3 regions of the Roseateles paludis genome follow, and region 2 is predicted to be linked to each of the others. Evidence: predicted binding sites of a transcription regulator. Region 2 holds the regulator's gene; each other region holds the start of a gene.
What was found. Region 2 encodes LexA, which represses DNA repair genes until DNA is damaged. Its sites were predicted from a motif close to ACTGTATNNNNATACAGT; they were not measured.

Region 1: the regulator LexA is predicted to act here: its motif matches at 3,655-3,672, upstream of recA (recombinase RecA).
Region 3: the regulator LexA is predicted to act here: its motif matches at 3,836-3,853, upstream of ABDJ85_RS14855 (PA0069 family radical SAM protein).

Annotation. Positions count from the first base shown of each region.
Region 1 is NZ_JBDPZD010000001.1:148,446-154,237, forward strand. It holds gene sucC (ADP-forming succinate--CoA ligase subunit beta) at 1-1,018, opposite strand, end outside; gene ABDJ85_RS00745 (RecX family transcriptional regulator) at 1,597-2,106, opposite strand; gene ABDJ85_RS00750 (DUF3224 domain-containing protein) at 2,103-2,504, opposite strand; gene recA (recombinase RecA) at 2,544-3,596, opposite strand; gene ABDJ85_RS00760 (MarR family winged helix-turn-helix transcriptional regulator) at 3,735-4,226, shown strand; gene ABDJ85_RS00765 (response regulator) at 4,587-5,258, shown strand; gene ABDJ85_RS00770 (sensor histidine kinase) at 5,306-5,792, shown strand, end outside.
Region 2 is NZ_JBDPZD010000003.1:557,046-562,837, reverse strand. It holds gene ABDJ85_RS13800 (RluA family pseudouridine synthase) at 1-225, shown strand, start outside; gene ABDJ85_RS13795 (DUF1304 domain-containing protein) at 235-585, opposite strand; gene ABDJ85_RS13790 (MarR family winged helix-turn-helix transcriptional regulator) at 695-1,207, shown strand; gene ABDJ85_RS13785 (organic hydroperoxide resistance protein) at 1,238-1,672, shown strand; gene ABDJ85_RS13780 (asparaginase) at 1,692-2,630, opposite strand; gene lexA (transcriptional repressor LexA) at 2,707-3,387, shown strand; tRNA gene ABDJ85_RS13770 (tRNA-His) at 3,480-3,555, opposite strand; gene ABDJ85_RS13765 (SurA N-terminal domain-containing protein) at 3,631-5,544, opposite strand; tRNA gene ABDJ85_RS13760 (tRNA-Val) at 5,707-5,782, opposite strand.
Region 3 is NZ_JBDPZD010000004.1:217,371-223,162, forward strand. It holds gene ABDJ85_RS14840 (response regulator) at 1-275, shown strand, start outside; gene ABDJ85_RS14845 (phosphoethanolamine transferase) at 396-2,036, shown strand; gene ABDJ85_RS14850 (DUF1349 domain-containing protein) at 2,052-2,672, opposite strand; gene ABDJ85_RS14855 (PA0069 family radical SAM protein) at 2,686-3,720, opposite strand; gene ABDJ85_RS14860 (c-type cytochrome) at 3,980-4,405, shown strand; gene ABDJ85_RS14865 (cbb3-type cytochrome c oxidase subunit I) at 4,411-5,792, shown strand, end outside.

The DNA of each region.
Region 1 (5,792 bases), on a different contig from region 2:
TCACGGCCTTGCAGGCGGTGATCACGCCCTCGGCGATGGTGTCGCACTTCATGATGCCGCCGAAGATGTTGACCAGGATGCCCTTCACGCTCTTGTTCTTGAGCATGATCTTGAAGGCCTCGGTCACCTTCTCGGCGGTGGCACCGCCGCCGACGTCCAGGAAGTTGGCCGGCTCACCGCCGAACAGCTTGATGGTGTCCATGGTGGCCATGGCCAGGCCGGCGCCGTTCACCAGACAGCCGATGTTGCCGTCGAGGCTGATGTAGGCGAGGTCGAACTTGGAGGCCTCGACTTCGGCGGGGTCCTCTTCGTCCAGATCGCGGTAGGCCACGATCTCGGGGTGGCGGAACAGGGCGTTGGCGTCGAAGTTGAACTTCGCATCCAGGGCCATCAGGTTGCCCTTGCTGTCACGGTTGAGCGGGTTGATCTCGACCAGGGACGCGTCGGTGTCCATGTAGCACTTGTAGAGCTTCTGGAAGAGGTCGACGGCTTGGTCCACGGTGTGGCCCGACATGCCGATGGCAGTGGCGATCTTGCTGGCCTGTGCGGCCGTCAGCCCGGCGATGGGGTCGATCACCTCGGTGACGATCTTCTCGGGGGTGCTGTGGGCCACTTCCTCGATGTCCATGCCGCCTTCGCTCGACGCGATGAAGGCGACCTTCTGGGTCGCGCGGTCGGTCACCAGGGAGACGTAGAACTCCTTGCCGATGTCGGCGCCGTCTTCGATATAGAGGCGACGCACCTTCTGGCCTTCGGGGCCGGTCTGATGGGTCTTGAGCTGCATGCCGAGGATGGCCGAAGCCTTGTCCTTGACGTCGTCGATGGTCTTGGCGACCTTCACGCCACCGCCCTTGCCACGGCCGCCTGCATGGATCTGGGCCTTCACGACCCAGACCGGGCCGCCGAGCTTCTGGGCGGCTTCGACGGCTTCTTGCACCGTGAAGGCGGGGATGCCACGCGGCACCGGCACGCCAAACTGGCGCAGGATCTCTTTGCCCTGGTATTCATGAATCTTCATAGGGTCTTCTCTCGTGGTTGGCGCAATTCAGGAGATGGCAGGCGTCGAAGGGCGATACCGGCGTGGATAGGGCGCTTGGACAAACGGGCCACAGCGCGGGAGGGCGCCGCGGCGGTCAATGGAATCAGGGGGAACGGAGCCTGGCCAGCCATCGCGGCCGGCGAACGCCAGCACGGTCAACGCCCAGCGATGGCGCAGGCGACGCGCTGGCGTGCGGGGGGCTGAAACGGGCTGTGCAGGCATCGTCGGAGGGGCGGATCGCCCTGGGGCGGCCGACCGGCTGCAGGGGCATTCGGCAATGTAGCACGCGGGTTTTTGCGTAGAGCTTACGCCGGAGGGCTGAAACGCCGCACCGGGCCCCGCGGCGTGTCTGAAGCGGCACAGTTGCGGCACAAATGGCCAGCCCAAGGCCCCGCCCAACGGCCGTCGGCGCCTCCTTTTGGGGCTGCCAGACCTCGCCAGGCGCGGCATTCCGCCCCGCAGGCGCCAACCTGGTGCCTGGCGCCAAGCTCAGCTTGCGCCCGACACGAAGCCGGCATTGGGGTCTTGCTGAGGGGCTTGGTCGCCCTGTGTGTGATTCAGTCGGTGTCTGCGTCGCCACCACCGCCACCGCCTCGCAGCAGTTGGCGCACCACGTCAGCGCCAAAGCCCCGCGCGGCCAGGAAGCGGGATTGGCGCGCCCAGTCCGCAGCGTCGGCCGGGCCTTGGCCACCAAAGCGCTTGCGCCACACCAGCCGGGCCCGGTCCAGCTCGGAAGCACGCAACTGCGCCTGCTGCTCGGCGTCGAGCGCCAGCCCATGCTGGGCCAGCTCCAGCCGGATGCGCTGGGTGCCCAGGCGACTGGCGCGCGTGTAGACGCGCGACTCAATGAAGCGGGCCTCGCTCAGGTGACCGGCGGCGGCGAGCTCATCCAGCAGCGCGTCCACCTCGGCGGCGGCATCGGGCGGGTCGGCGTCTTCATCGCCCTGGCGCGCCTGCTCCTTTTGCAGCACCCGCAGCAGCTTGCGCCGCAGCTCCAGCCGGCTGTGCTCGCGCTGCGCCAGCCAGCCCAGGGCTCGGGCGCGCAGCGAAAGCGGCGCGCCCTTCACGGCGCGGGCAGCCGGTAGTTGAGGGTGTAGTGGTGTTGGCCGGCTTCGATGCGCAGCGCAAACTCGCCGGCCAGCCCCAGCAGCTCACCCGTGCCCGAGCCCGGGACCACGTCGATGCGCAGGTGCTGGCTGCCACCACCCATGCTGCCGCTGTGCTGCAAGACGAAGCTGCCGCTGCGCCCGTGCAGCACGCCGGTCACCCGCTCGATGGCCACATAGCCGGCTGAGCCCGGCACCGGCGTGGTGGCGGTGAGCATCTCGCCCTCGCCGGTGGCCACCAGGTCGCCCTCGAACTGCTTGCTGAGCTTGAGCCGCCCCAGGCTCACCCCCTCGGACGCCTGGGCGTCAACCAGAGGTTGCATGCGGACGGAGAAAGTGCCGGTGGCGGTGTGGGACATGGGAGAAAGGCGGATCTTGTTTTAGCAAAGCCGCATGGCTTACTCGCTGTCGCTCGCAAGCTCGTCGCCGCCGCCGATGGCGACGACGCCTACCGCTTCGCGGATGCGGTTTTCAATCTCACGAGCAATATCCGGGTTCTCGCGGAGGAACTCGCGGGCGTTGTCCTTGCCTTGGCCGATCTTTTCGCCCTGATAGGCGTACCAGGCGCCAGACTTGTCGACGATCTTGTGGACGACGCCCATGTCAACGATCTCGCCCTCGCGGCTGATGCCTTCGCCGTAGAGGATGTCGAATTCGGCCGTCTTGAACGGGGGGCTGACCTTGTTCTTGACGACCTTGACCTTGGTCTCGGAGCCGATGACCTCCTCGCCCTTCTTGATCGAGCCGATGCGGCGGATGTCGAGGCGGACCGAGGAATAGAACTTGAGCGCATTGCCGCCGGTGGTCGTCTCGGGGCTGCCGAACATGACGCCGATCTTCATGCGGATCTGGTTGATGAAGATGACCGTGCAGTTGGTCTTCTTGATGGTGGCGGTCAGCTTGCGCAGGGCCTGGCTCATCAATCTAGCCTGCAAACCCGGCAGTTGGTCACCCATCTCGCCTTCGATTTCAGCCTTGGGCGTCAGGGCAGCGACCGAGTCGATCACCACCAGGTCCACCGAGCCGGAGCGCACCAGGGCGTCCACGATCTCCAGCGCCTGCTCGCCGGTGTCGGGCTGGCTGATCAGCATGTCCTGCAGGTTGACGCCCAGCTTTTGGGCGTACTGCACATCCAGCGCGTGCTCGGCGTCGATGAAGGCGCAGGTGCCACCGATCTTTTGCATCTCGGCAATGACCTGCAGGGTCAGTGTCGTCTTGCCGGAGGACTCGGGGCCGTAGATCTCGATCACCCGGCCGCGCGGCAGGCCACCAATGCCCAGGGCGATGTCCAGGCCCAGGGAGCCGGTGGAGACGACCTGGATGTCCTCGATCACCTCACCCTCGCCGAGCCGCATGATCGAACCCTTGCCAAACTGCTTTTCGATCTGGGCGAGAGCGGCTTGCAGGGCCTTGGCTTTTTCGGTGTTCAGGGCGGCGGGGGCGGTGCTCATGGTGGGGTCCTTGCTCGACAGAGAGGGTGGGATTCCGAACAGTGTGAACAGCTGTTTGGCTGGATGAATGAACAGTAGTCTAGGGGTGAGTAAATCGGCAATCCACGAGTTTTTAGTCAGTTTGCCTGATAATAAAGCATGCCCTTGCCTGACCCTGCCTTGCCGGATGAACGCTGGCGCCAAGCCCACCTGGGCCATTGGCTCTACCTGGCGGGTCGGCGCTTCGAAGAGCGCGTGCTGACCCTGGTGGGGCGCAGCCCGCGGGCGCCGCTGGCCCTCGCCAACCTGGCCGCGCGCGGCCAGGTGACGGCCGCCCACCTGCATGTGACGCGGCACCTGCGCCAGGGCGGCGATCGCCTGACCGACCTCGCCCTGCGCGCCGGGATGAGCAAGCAGGCCATGGCCGACCTGGTCGACCAATGCCTGGCCTGGGGCCTGGTGCTGCGCGAGCCCGACCCACAGGACCGCCGCGCCCGGCGCATCCGCTTCACGCCGACAGGGCTGGACTGGCTGGCCGCCTTCCAGGACGCCATCGAACGCGCCGAAGCCGAGGCCCGGGCCGAGTTGGGCGAGGACGTGCTGACCGTCGTACGCCTGGGCCTGGAGGCCTACGCAACGAGCCCGGACTAGCGCCTGCTAACCCTAGGGCAATGGGTCGCGAAGGCCCGCCACAAGGGGCCAATCAAGGCGCGGCTCGCCGCCCGCACTCGCGTGCGGGCCCGGGGCGCAACGCCGAGGGGCCCCTTGTGGCGGGCCTTCCCGGAGGGTTGTGACCAAAACAACCGCACGCCGCGTTGCAAATCCTCGTCGGGGGCCGACCCCGACTTGCGGTTTGCGCCTTGCTTGCGGCTGTTTTGGTCACAACGCGGCCCATTGCCCTAGGGCTAACAGGCGCCAGCTCAAAGCCCAGCACTTCCACGCTCCCCGGCGCGCGCCAATCGTCGGACACTCGCAGACGGGCTGCAAAGGACGCAGCCGGAACTGCCTGCGATGCGACTCCTCATTGCCGAAGACGATCAAGTGCTTGCCGATGGCCTGCTGCGCGCCCTGCGCGCCTCGGGCTATGCGGTGGACCGCGTGGCCACGGGTACCGAGGCCGACACTGCCCTGGCCACGCACGAGTTCGACCTGCTCATCCTCGACCTCGGCCTGCCGCGCCTGCATGGGCTGGAGGTGTTGCGCAAGCTGCGTGGGCGCGGCTCCAGCATGCCAGTGCTCATCCTCACGGCGGCCGACAGCGTCGAGCAGCGCGTGCAGGGCCTGGACCTGGGTGCCGACGACTACATGGCCAAGCCCTTCTCGCTGCAGGAGCTTGAAGCCCGCGTGCGGGCGCTGACCCGGCGCGGCCTGGGCACGGCGGGCAGCGTGATCAAGCACGGGCCGCTGACCTTCGACGCCACCGGCCGCGTGGCCTACATCAACGAGCAGATGATCGAACTCTCGGCCCGCGAGATCTCGCTGCTGGAGGTGCTGCTGCAGCGCGCCGGCCGCCTGGTCAGCAAGGAGCAGCTCGTCGAGCAGCTGTGCGAGTGGGGCGAAGAGGTGAGCAACAACGCCATCGAGGTCTACATCCACCGCCTGCGCAAGAAGATCGAGCAGGGCCCCATCCGCATCGCCACGGTGCGCGGCCTGGGCTATTGCCTTGAAAAAATAGCTGCATGAGCCAGCCCTGACCTGGCGCCACAAGCGACCGTAGCCCCCACGGCCTGATGCCCGATCGATCGCCTTCGCAACAGGGCTCGCTGTTCGGCGAGATCCTGGACTGGATGCTGGCGCCGCTGCTGCTGATCTGGCCGATCAGCGTCGCGCTGACCTGGCTGGTGGCGCAGGGCATTGCGAGCCGGCCCTATGACCGTGAGCTTGGCGAGGTGGCGCGCGGCTTGGCCCTGCAGTCGGCCGCCACCACACCCTCCGCCCGCACCAAGACCCGCTACGCACTGGCTCCCGAAGCCGCTGCGCTGCTGCGCGCCGATGCCTCGGACACCATCTACTACCAGGTGCTGGGCCTGCGCGGCGAGCTGCTGGCCGGTGACGCCAAACTGCCCGTGCCCACCGACGACGCACCGCCCGTGCCCTGGGAGCTGCACTTCCGCGACGACGAGGTCGGCATCGACGCCGTGCGTATTGCCTACCTGTGGTTTGCGCCCGAAGGCGCCGCCAAGGGCAGCCCGCTGATGCTGGTCCAGGTGGCCGAGA
Region 2 (5,792 bases):
CGCTGGCACGTGCTGCAGCCCGAAGGGCCTGGCCGCACACGCATCGAGCTGGAGCCGGTGACGGGGCGCACCCACCAGCTGCGCGTGCACATGGCGGCCTTGGGACATCCGATCTGCGGCGACCTGCTCTATGGCCCGGCTGAGCCCTCAGCCGAGCGGCTCTTGCTCCATGCGGCCGAGCTGAGCTTGCTGGGCCAGCAATTCCGCGCCGCCCTGCCCTTCTAGCGACCCCTGCTAGGCCAGATAGAGCGCGATGCCAGCCACCAGCGCCGGCACCGCCTGCACGAACAGGATCTTGCGGCTGGCCGTGGCGGCGCCGTACACGCCGGCCACGAAAACGCAACCCAGGAAGAAAGCTTGCGTGGCGACATCGCCGCGCACCAGGCCCCAGACCAAGCCCGCGCCCAGAAAGCCGTTGTAGAGCCCTTGGTTTGCGGCCAGCACCTTGCTGGCTTCGGCGAACTCAGGCGTCAGCCCAAAGGCCTTGCGACCCTTGGGTGTGGTCCAGAGAAACATCTCGAGCACGAGGATGTAGAAGTGCAGCAAGGCCACCAGGCCCACCAACACAGAAGCGACCAGACCCATGCGCGACTCCTTGCTTGTTCGGCGGGCGATGGTCGCAGATCCACCGCAGGCCGTCATCGGTAAATCCATATAGATTGCGTGCAATTTAATTGCCAGCTACATTCTCGCCATGCCTCGTTCAGCCACCCAGCCACAAGCCACCGCCGGTACAGCCGACCCAGCCCACGATCCCCGTGCGGCCTGGCTGCGTCTGGACCAGCAGCTGTGCTTTGCGCTGTACGCCGCATCGCTGGCCACCACCAAGCTCTACAAGCCCCTGCTTGCGCCTCTCGGCCTGACCTATCCGCAGTACCTGGTGATGCTGGTGCTCTGGGAGCAGGATGGCCCAGGCGTCTCTGAGCTTGGGCAGCGCTTGGGGCTGGACTCCGGCACCCTGACGCCGCTGCTCAAGCGCCTGGAGGCCCAGGGCCTGGTGCGGCGCCAGCGCTCGGCGCAGGACGAGCGTCGTGTCCACCTGGCCCTGACGGCTGCCGGCAAACGGCTGCGCGCCCGGGCTCTCGATATCCCGGCCCAGATTGCCTGCGCCACCGGCTGCAATCTCGAAGAAGTCAGCCAACTCACGGCCCGTCTGCACCTGTTGCGTAGCCAACTGACCAGTGCTGCTGACGCCTCAAATTCCTAAGCCTTACCCCTCAACCACCAAGGAGCCCACATGGCCATCGACACCGCCCTCTACACCGCCACTGCCACTGCCACGGGGGGCCGCGCCGGTACCGCCAAGTCTTCGGACGGCGCGCTGGAAGTGACCCTCTCGACGCCCAAGGAATTGCACGGCGCCGGCGGCCCGGGCACCAACCCTGAGCAACTGTTTGCTGCCGGCTATTCGGCCTGCTTCATCGGCGCGATGAAGGCCGTGGCTGCCCGCCAGAAGCAGGTGCTGCCGTCCGAGGTGTCCATCACCAGCCAAGTCAGCATCGGCCCGATGACCGGCAAAGCTGGCGCCTTCGGCATCGCCGTCGTGATGAACATTTCGGTGCCGAGCATGGAGCGTTCCGCACTGGAGGCCCTGGTGGCCGCCGCGCACGAGGTCTGCCCCTACTCGAACGCCACGCGCGGCAACATCGACGTCAGCCTGAACATCGTCTGACGGCTGATCAAGCGGCTGATCAAGCCCGGGCGGCTTGCGACGATTGCGCCCCTAGCAATTCGAGCAGCAGGTCGATCCGGGCCTTCACCGGGCTGGTGCTGCGCGCCACGGGCAGCAGCCCGGGCTCAGTGCTCACCGGCCCCACCAGGCACCGGCTGGCACGCACCACGCGCACGCCGGATTGCTCAGCCAGCCGCAATGCGGCTTCCAAAGGCTGGCTGAGCGTGCCATTGCCCGTCCCGGCCGCGACGAGCCCGTGCACCCCAGCCTGCACCAGCGCTTGCACGGCCCGCCCGTCGGCGTGCACGTGGTTCTCGACGATCTCGACCCAGGGCCAACCGCCGACGGGAGGTAGTGCGAGATGCGCCACCGGCGCAGGTCCATTGGTGATCTCGCCCAGGACGTAGTGGCCGGCCTCGACCTTCCCGGCCAGAGGTTCGTCATCCGACGTGAATGCGTCGACGGCGGTCGTATGGGCTTTGCGCAGCACCCCGGCGGCATGTACCGCGCCCGCCATGCACACCAGGATCGCTCCGCCTGCCGCGGACGCCGCCACGACCAGGGCGTCGGCCAGATTTCTCGGGCCATCGGCATCGGGCGCATTGGCAGGCCGCATCGCTGCGGTGAGCACGATGGGCTTGCTGGGCATCAGCACCTGGTGCAGAAAGTAGGCAGTCTCCTCCAGGGTGTCGGTGCCGTGGGTGATCACGATGCCCCTCACCTCAGGCCGCCGCTGAGCCGCCTGAAGGGCATCCACTAGCGCGAGCCAATCACCGAAGTTCAAGTCCTTGCTATCGATCTGCAGCACTTGCTGAGCCTCGATACGGTAGCCCGCAACGCCCGGCGCCGAGGCCGCCAAGGCAGCAACGGGCAATTGGGCGGCTTGATAACGACCGCTTGTGGCCGGCGATTCGGCCAGCCCCGCGATCGTCCCGCCGGTGCCCAGAACCAAGATCACGGGTGCGCTGCTTGGCATGTGATGGGTTCCTGGTTAAAAATACAGATACTGGACAAACTCACAGGCAGGAGCCTTCGTGCAGAACTCGCCCAAGCTTACCGCCCGGCAGCAACAGATCTTCGATCTCGTCAAGGACGCCATCGAGCAAACCGGCGCACCGCCCACCCGCGCCGAAATCGCGGCGGAGCTGGGCTTCAAGTCAGCCAATGCCGCGGAGGAACACCTTCAGGCACTGGCCCGCAAGGGCGTGATCGAGCTGCTTGGCGGGACCTCGCGCGGCATCCGCTTGAAGTCAGACGCCCTGCGCGCCGTGAACCGTGCCCGTCGGCAAGAGCAGCCCAGCCTGCCAATCCCCGGCATCACCCAGCTGCTGCTGCCTCTCGTCGGCCGGGTTGCCGCCGGCTCGCCCATCCTGGCGCAAGAGCATGTGGAGCAGACATATGCCGTGGAGCCCAGCATGTTCGCGCGTCGGCCTGACTACCTGCTGCGCATCAAGGGCATGAGCATGCGGGACGTCGGCATGCTCGACGGTGACCTGCTTGCCGTGCAATCAACCCGAGAGGCGCGCAATGGCCAGATCGTGGTGGCCCGATTGGGCGACGAAGTGACCGTGAAGCGCTTCAAGCGCAGCGGCGCGGTCATCGAGCTGTTGCCTGAGAACCCCAACTTCAAGCCAATCCGCGTCACCGAGGGCGCCGAGCCTTTTGCCATCGAGGGGCTGGCCGTGGGTCTGATTCGCACGGGAGGCTTTGACTGAAACCGCCCTTGTGGGCCAGACTGGGCAGCCGCTGAGTTGAGGCTGCGCACAAACAAGAAAGCCCGCTGACGCGGGCTTTTCTCATGGTGTTTTGGGGTGGCTGATGGGACTCGAACCCACGACAACAGGAATCACAATCCTGGACTCTACCAACTGAGCTACAGCCACCGTCGAGAGTCGAAGAGTATAGACCAAAACCAGGCCCCTTGCCTCTATGGCAGGCGCCTCGGGCATGGGCTGAACTCAGCCGCCAGCGGCTTCTGAGGCTGCCGGTGCGGGCACCTTGATGCTGGCCTTGTAGTGGGACTTGAGGGCGTTCATGAAGGCGGCGCCTTCCGCGCGAGACCACACGGCCGAGAACTGCTGGCCAGCGCGCTGCGCATCGATGACCTTTTCATCCCGAGCCTGGAGGGCGTTGATGCGGGCCACCAGGTAGCCACCGTCTTCGGTTTCGACGCCGACCCAGGCTGGCAGCTTGGTGGCATCGGCCGATAGCACCGCTTCCAGCGCCTTGCGGGTCAGGTCCTGCGGTGCAGCGCGCGAGATGACTTTGGCGGCAGACAGTCCTTCAGCAGCGTTGCCGGCCTTGAGCGCGGCAAGCCGGTCCTGGCCGACCTTGCGAGCCTGTGCCTGCGCAGCCTTGCGGATCCATGCGTCACGAACTTTGGCCTGAACCTCGGCAAAGGGCAGCACGCGGGCGGGCAGATGCTGAACCACCCGCGCGGACACCAACTGGCTGGGCGCCGTCTCAACGGCTTCGGTATTGCGCTTGTTGCGCAGTGCGTCCGCGCCAAACACGGCGTCCAGCAGCTTGGCCGAAGCCAACGGGCCGGATGCACCGGCAGCGGGCTGCTTCAGCACGGTCGCGGTCTGGACTTGGAGCTTGAGCTTGTCAGCCACCGGCTGCAGGCTGTCGGATTGCTCGTAGACCAGATTGCCGAATTGCTCGGCCGCCTCAGCGTAGCGGCGCTGCGCCAGTTGCTTACGCACTTCGGCCTCGACTTCAGCACGCACGGCCTCGAAAGGCTTCTTGTCGCCACCACGGACGGCGGTGAGCTGGATGATGTGGAAGCCGAAATCCGTTTCGACGAGATCGGAGATCTCGCCCTGCTTCATCGCGTAGACGGCAGCGTCGAACTCCTTGACCATGGCGCCGCGCGAGAAGAAGTCGAGGTCGCCGCCGGACTTGGCGGAGCCTTCATCCTGCGAGTTCTGCTTGGCCACTTCCGCGAAGCTGCCTGGCGCCTTGCGAACCTGGGCTAGCAACTCGGTGGCCTTGGCCTTGGCCTTGTCACGCACGTCCTTGGGATCGTTGCGTTCGGCCTTGATCAGGATGTGGCTGGCGCGGCGCTCTTCCGGCACGCCATAGCGATTGGCGTTCTCAGCGTAGTAGCTGCGGAGGTTGTCCTCGGTGAAGCTCACGTCCTTCTTGAGCGCTTCTAGGTCGAGCACCACGTACTGAATTTGCGCCTGCTCGGGCAGTTGGAACTGGGCGGCGTTGGCGGGGTCCTTGTAGAAAGCTTCCAACTCGGCATCCGTCGGGCTGAGCTTGGCCGCGAACTCCTGCGGGTCGAATCGCTGCACCTGGATCTCACGCTGCTGCAGCAAGGCGTCGAACGCGATCTTTGACGCAGCGGCGCCACCAAAGGCAGATGTCTCCACCCCTTGTGTCACCTGTTGCAGAGCAAGCTGCTTGGCCAGGCGCTGCTTGAGCATGCCGGGCGACATGCCTTGCGCGGCCAGCACGGTCTGATTGACGGTGCCATCGGGGTTGCGCAGGAACTCGAACTGAGGATCGCGCCAGAAGATCTCCGTGATGCGCTGCTCAGACGGCGTGAAGTGCTGGGAGGCTGCCGCAGCTTCAAGCACGCGCTCGCTGACCAGGCCTTCCAGCGCCTGGTACTTGGCGCGCGGCGAGTCGAGCAGCTTGGGGTCGACATTGGGCGACTGCTGGCGCACGCGATTGGTTTGCTCTTTGTGAGCCTGGTCCCACTCGCCCTGCGTGATCTTGCGCCCATCCACCGTGGCCACCGCCGTGTTGGTGCCACCCATCATGCTGGTGTAGCTCTGCATCCCCACAAAGGCGAAGGAGGGCAGGATCAGCAACATCAGAACGAACTGGAACAGCCGGTTGTGTTGGCGGACGAAATCAAACATCTGAACGGTCTCTGAGTTCTGCGTGTGGGCAGTGTCTGGATGCAAGCCGGCGCAGCTGTGTTTGCTGGCAGGACGCACCTCACGCGACAAAGGCGAACCGAGGTTCGCCTTTGCTGAGGTCTAGGGCAAGGACGCGGATTCTAGGCCGCCCTGCAAACCGACTGGTGGGTGCTGACGGGCTCGAACCGCCGACCCGCGCCTTGTAAGGGCGCTGCTCTACCAACTGAGCTAAGCACCCGGATTCATGA
Region 3 (5,792 bases), on a different contig from region 2:
GGATCTTCAACGTGGCCGAGACCGCCATGCGCCACTCGATGCGCGGCACGGCCCGCACGGCCGTGGAGCTGCTGATCCAGCAGGGCGAGACCACGCGCAATGCCAAGCTGATCGACATGGCCAGCGCCGTGCTCAAGCGCCACGCCGAGAAGATCGACGACGCGGCCGAACTGAGCGAGCAGATTGCCTCGCTGCACGAACGCTTCGTCAAGCCCATGGGCGGCCTGGTGCCCAGCCGCGCGCGCGAGACTGGCGGCGTGGCGCTGCGCGCCTGATCAAGCACGCCAGCGCGCCATCACGGGCGCGTGTGGGGAAGGCGCCCGTGAGGCGCCCCTGAAGCGCCCGTCACACGCTGCGGGTGACAATTCCCGCCCCTGCACCGCCCTCTGCCGCCCATGCGCCTGCCTGACGCTTTCCGTCCCGACCTCCGCGCCCCACTGACCCAGACCTGGCTGGCCTCGCTCTGGATGGGCCTCGCCTGCAACTGGCCGCTGTGGCTCAAGCTGCAGGGGCTGGAGGACGTGAGCGGTGGCCGCGGGCTGCTGTTCACCATCGTGTTTGCCGCCGTGGTGGTGGCTGGCACGGGCGCCCTGCTCAGCCTGCTGGCCTGGCCGCGCCTGAGCCGCGCCGTGCTCGGTTTCCTGCTGCTGGCCAGCAGCGCGCTGGCCTACTTCATCGGCAGCTACGGCATCGTGTTCGACCCCGGCATGGTGGTGAACACCCTGCAGACCGACGTGCGCGAAACGCGCGACCTGCTCTCCTGGCGCCTGGCGGCCAGCCTGGTGCTGCTGGGGGCCCTGCCCGCCTGGTGGCTGTGGCGCCAGCCTGCAGCGCCGGCCGTCAAGCCGCTGCGCCGGCTGCTGCACAACGGGCGCGCCTTCGGCCTGGGGCTGCTGGCCATGGTGCTGCTGATGCTGACGGTGTTTGCCGACTTCTCCTCCACCCACCGCAACCACAAGGAGCTGCGCTACCTGATCACGCCGCTCAATGCCGTGTATTCGATCGGCGCGGTCGCCTTCCAGCGCCAGGCGGCGCCCAAGGGGCCACCCACCGTGATCGGGGTCGATGCCCGGCTGCTGCCCCGCCCCGAGGGCGCCCGCCCGCCCCTGCTGATGCTGGTGGTGGGCGAAACCGCGCGGGCGATGAACTTCAGCCTCAACGGCTATGCCCGCCCGACCACGCCTGAGCTGGCCAAGCTACCGGTGCTGTCCTTCACCGACGTGAGCTCCTGCGGCACGGCCACCGCCGCCAGCCTGCCCTGCATGTTCTCGCCGCTGGGGCGAGAAGCCTTCGACCCACGCGCCTCGACCGAAAACCTGCTCGACGTGCTGCAACGCGCCGGCCTGGCCGTGCTGTGGCTGGACAACCAGTCCGGCTGCAAGGGCCTGTGCGAGCGCGTGCCCAACGCCGAGACCCCGCAGCTGCCCCCCGGCGCCGCCGCCTTGCCACCCGGCCTGTGCGATGGCGAAGAATGCTTTGACGAAGCCCTGCTGCACGAGCTGGACAAGCGCATCGCCGCGCTGGACCCCGAGCGCGTGAAGCGTGGCGTGGTGTTGGTGCTGCACCAGATGGGCAGCCACGGCCCCGCCTACTACAAGCGCTCACCGCCTGACCTCAAGCCCTTCCAGCCCGAGTGCCGCAGCAATGCGTTGCAGCGCTGCGCGCGCGAGGAGGTCATCAACGGCTACGACAACACCATCGCCACGACAGACCGCATGCTGGCCCGCGCCATCGGCTGGCTGCAAGGCCAGCAAGCTCGCTTCACGCCCGGCATGTATTACGTCAGCGACCACGGCGAGTCCCTCGGCGAGAAGGGCCTCTACCTACACGGCATGCCCTATGCCATGGCCCCGCGCGAGCAGACCCATGTGCCCATGATCCTCTGGACCCCGCAGGCCGATCGTGCGGCCTGCCTCACGGCCAAGCGCCGGCAGCCGGTCTCGCACGACCACATCTTCCACACAGTGATGGGCTGGATGGGCGCGCGCGCCGACGTCTACAAGGCCGAGTGGGATTTGCTCGCTGGCTGCCCCTGAGGTGCCAGCATGGCGTCAAAGCCGCCCGGGCTGGAAGCTCAGCAGCTCAAAGTCCGCCAGATAGCCCGCCGCCTTGGGGCTGCAGGCGTAGAGCCCGCATTGCACCGGCAGTGACGCGTCGCGTTCCTGCAGCCGCGCCATGCGGATCTGCTCCCAGTGCCGGCCGTCGAGCGAGGTCTCGACGATGCAGTCGCAGCCCTCGGCCCGCAGACGAAACCACACCCGGTCCACCGACTTGGCCAGCGGCTGGGTCGACCAGTCCGAGTACTGGTGGTTGGTGACGACCGCGCCCAGGCGGTTGGTGGCTTCTGCAGGCTCGAACTCGACCGAGGTCTTGATCCAGCAACTGGGCGAGACGCGCAGCATCAAGCCGGCCTGGTCGTACTGGTGCACGGGCTGCCCGAGCACGCAGGTGGTCAGCACAAAGTCGCCCTCGGCCTCCAGGCAGAGGAAGTGGCCGTTGTCGGCCTCGAAGCCGTAGTGCGTGCGCTGCCAGAAGTCCGTCCCGGCGGCAGTGGCCACACGCAGGCGCCCGTCACCCACGCGCCAGTCAGGCGGCTCGCAGTGCCAGCGCAGGCGCGCGTCGAGCGGCGCGCCGCTGAGGTCGAGGGTGAAGGCAGGGGTGGGGGCAAGCATGAAGCCGAGTGTTTCAGAAAAGCGCGCCCTGCCCCTGGACGGAAGGCCGCACGAACTGGCTCAGGTCCACCGGCCGCCGCTCGCGCCGCAGGCCGAGCTTGTTGGCCGCGCGCCTGAAGCGCTGGTGCATCAGCTCGGCCCACAGGCCCTCGCCGCGCATGCGGCTGCCGAAGCGGGCGTCGTTGTCCTTGCCGCCGCGCATGTCGCGCACGCGTGCCATCACGCGCTCGGCGCGGTCGGGGAAGTGGCGTTGCAGCCAGTCCTGGAACAAGGGGTTCACCTCCCAGGGCAGGCGCAGCGGGATGCTGAAGGCACTGCCGGCGCCGGCGGCCGCGGCGGCCTCCAGGATGCGCTCGATCTCAGGCTCGTTGAGGAAGGGGATCACCGGCGACACGCTCACGCCCACCGGCACCCCCGCCTCGCTCAGCCGCCGTATCGCCTGCAGCCGCCGCTCGGGCGCCGCAGCGCGGGGCTCCAGGATGCGGGAAAGGTCGTTGTCCAGCGAGGTGACCGACAGGTAGACGCTGCACAGGCCACGCGCGGCATGCGGGGCGAGCAGGTCCAGGTCGCGCTCGATGCCGGCAGACTTGGTGACGATGGAGAACGGGTGCCGTGCGGCCACCAGCACCTCGATGCAGGCGCGCGTGAGGCCGAGCTGGCGCTCGATGGGCTGGTAGGCGTCGGTGGCGGTGCCGATTACCAAGGCCGCGGGCTCGTAGGCGCGGCTGGCCAGGGCCTCGCGCAGGCGCTCGGCGGCGTTGACCTTGGCCACGATGTGCGTTTCAAAGTCCAACCCCGGCGAGAGGTTGAGGTAGCTGTGCGTGGGCCGCGCAAAGCAGTAGATGCAGCCGTGCTCGCAGCCCCGGTAGGGGTTGATGGAGAGGTCGAAGGAGATGTCGGGCGACTGGTTGCTGGACAGGATGCGCCCGGCACGCTCTTCGATGATCTGCGTCTGCGGGGCCAGGCGCTCGTTCTGGGCGTCCTGGTCAAGCGTGCCCCAGCCGTCGTCCACCTGCTCGCGCTCCACACGCTCGAAGCGGTGCGGCATGGCGGTGGCACTGCCTCGCCCCTTGATGGAGGCAAGCGGCACGATCTGCGGCTGCGCGGGCCCGATGCGAAAGCGCGGCCGAGCTGGGCCGGAAGGGTCTCTGGGGTCTTGCATAACTGTAAATATATACAGTCTTTGGCCACCCACAAACCGAGCTCCAGCTTGCCTGTGTCGGCCGTTTCTTGAACCTCTTCAAGGACGCCCGGTGGGCCGAGCCCTAGCCTTCGACCCGTCCCCTACAGCATCCATCGGAGGCCTCATGAGCCCAGGCTTGACAGCCCAAGCGGCGCGCAACATCTTTTACGGCGGCACGCTGTTTTTCGTGTTCGTCTTTGCAGCGCTGATCCTGCACACCGAAACCCGCATCCCAGAACGTTCGAAGGCGGCTGAGATCACGCCCGCCGTCGAGCGCGGCAAACGCATCTGGGAGACGCGCAACTGCATCGGCTGCCACACGCTGCTGGGTGAAGGCGCCTACTTCGCGCCCGAGCTGGGCAATGTCGTCACGCGGCGTGGCCCTGAGTTCATCAAGGCCTGGATGAAGGCGCAGCCCACCGGCGCGCCGGGCCGCCGCCAGATGCCGCAGTTCCACCTTGACGACAAGCAGCTCGACGACCTGGTCGAGTTCCTCAAGTGGACCAATGGCGTCAACACCGAGCAGTGGCCACCCAACAAGGAGGGTTGAACACCATGAGTCTCTTGAAATTCCAATCGCAGTCGGTGTCGCGCCTCTACTTCATGGGCGCCATCGGCCTCTTCGTCGGGCAGATCGTGTTCGGCATCGCGCTCGGGCTGCAGTATTTGATCGGCGACTTCGGCTTCCCGGCCGTGCCCTTCAACATCGCCCGCATGGTGCACACCAATCTGCTCATCGTGTGGCTCCTGATGGGCTTCATGGGCAGCGCCTACTACCTGATCCCGGAAGAAGCGCAGACCGAGCTGCACAGCGTCAAGCTGGCCAAGTGGCTGTTCTGGATCTTCCTGGTGGCCGGCGCGCTGACCATCCTCGGCTACCTGCTGGTGCCCTATGCCACGCTGGCAGCAGCCACCGGCAATGACCTGATCGCCACCATGGGCCGCGAGTTCCTGGAGCAACCACTGCCCACCAAGGCGGGCATCGTGGTGGTGGCGCTGGGCTTCCTCTACAACATCAGCATGACCGTGCTCAAGGGCCGCAAGACGGCCATCAGCCTGGTGCTGCTGCTGGGCCTGTGGGGGCTGGCGCTGCTCTTCCTGTTCAGCTTCGTCAACCCGCACAACCTGGTGCGCGACAAGATGTACTGGTGGTTCGTCGTCCACCTGTGGGTGGAAGGCGTGTGGGAGCTGATCCTGGCCTCGCTGCTGGCCTTCCTGCTGGTCAAGACCACGGGCGTGGACCGCGAAGTGATCGACAAGTGGATGTACCTGATCATCACCTTCGCCCTGGTCACCGGCATCCTCGGCACCGGCCACCACTTCTACTTCATTGGCTTGCCCGGCTACTGGCAGTGGATCGGCTCGGTCTTCAGCGCCATGGAACCCATCCCCTTCTTCGCGATGACCCTGTTTGCCTTCAACATGGTCCAGCGTCGCAAGCGCGAGCACCCCAACCAGGCTGCCATGCTCTGGACCGTGGGCTGCGCGGTGATGGGCTTCCTGGGCGCCGGGCTCTGGGGCTTCATCCACACGCTGAGCCCGGTCAACTACTACACCCACGGCAGCCAGGTCACCGCCGCCCACGGGCACCTGGCCTTCTACGGCGCCTATGTGATGGTGGTGATCGCGATGATCAGCTACGCCATGCCCATACTGCGCGGCCGCGAGGCCAACCCGCAGCGCGCGCAGAACCTGGAGATGTGGGCCTTCTGGGTGATGACCATCAGCATGGGCGTGATGGTGCTGGCCCTGACCGGCGCCGGCATCCTGCAGATCTGGCTGCAGCGCATCCCGGCCGACGGCCAGGCCATGGGCTTCATGCAGACCCAGGACCAGCTGCGCTTCTTCTACTGGATCCGCCTCGGCGGCGGCGTGGGCTTCCTCACCGGGCTGCTGATGTACCTGGGCAGCTTCTTTGTGGGGGCGGGCGACGAGCC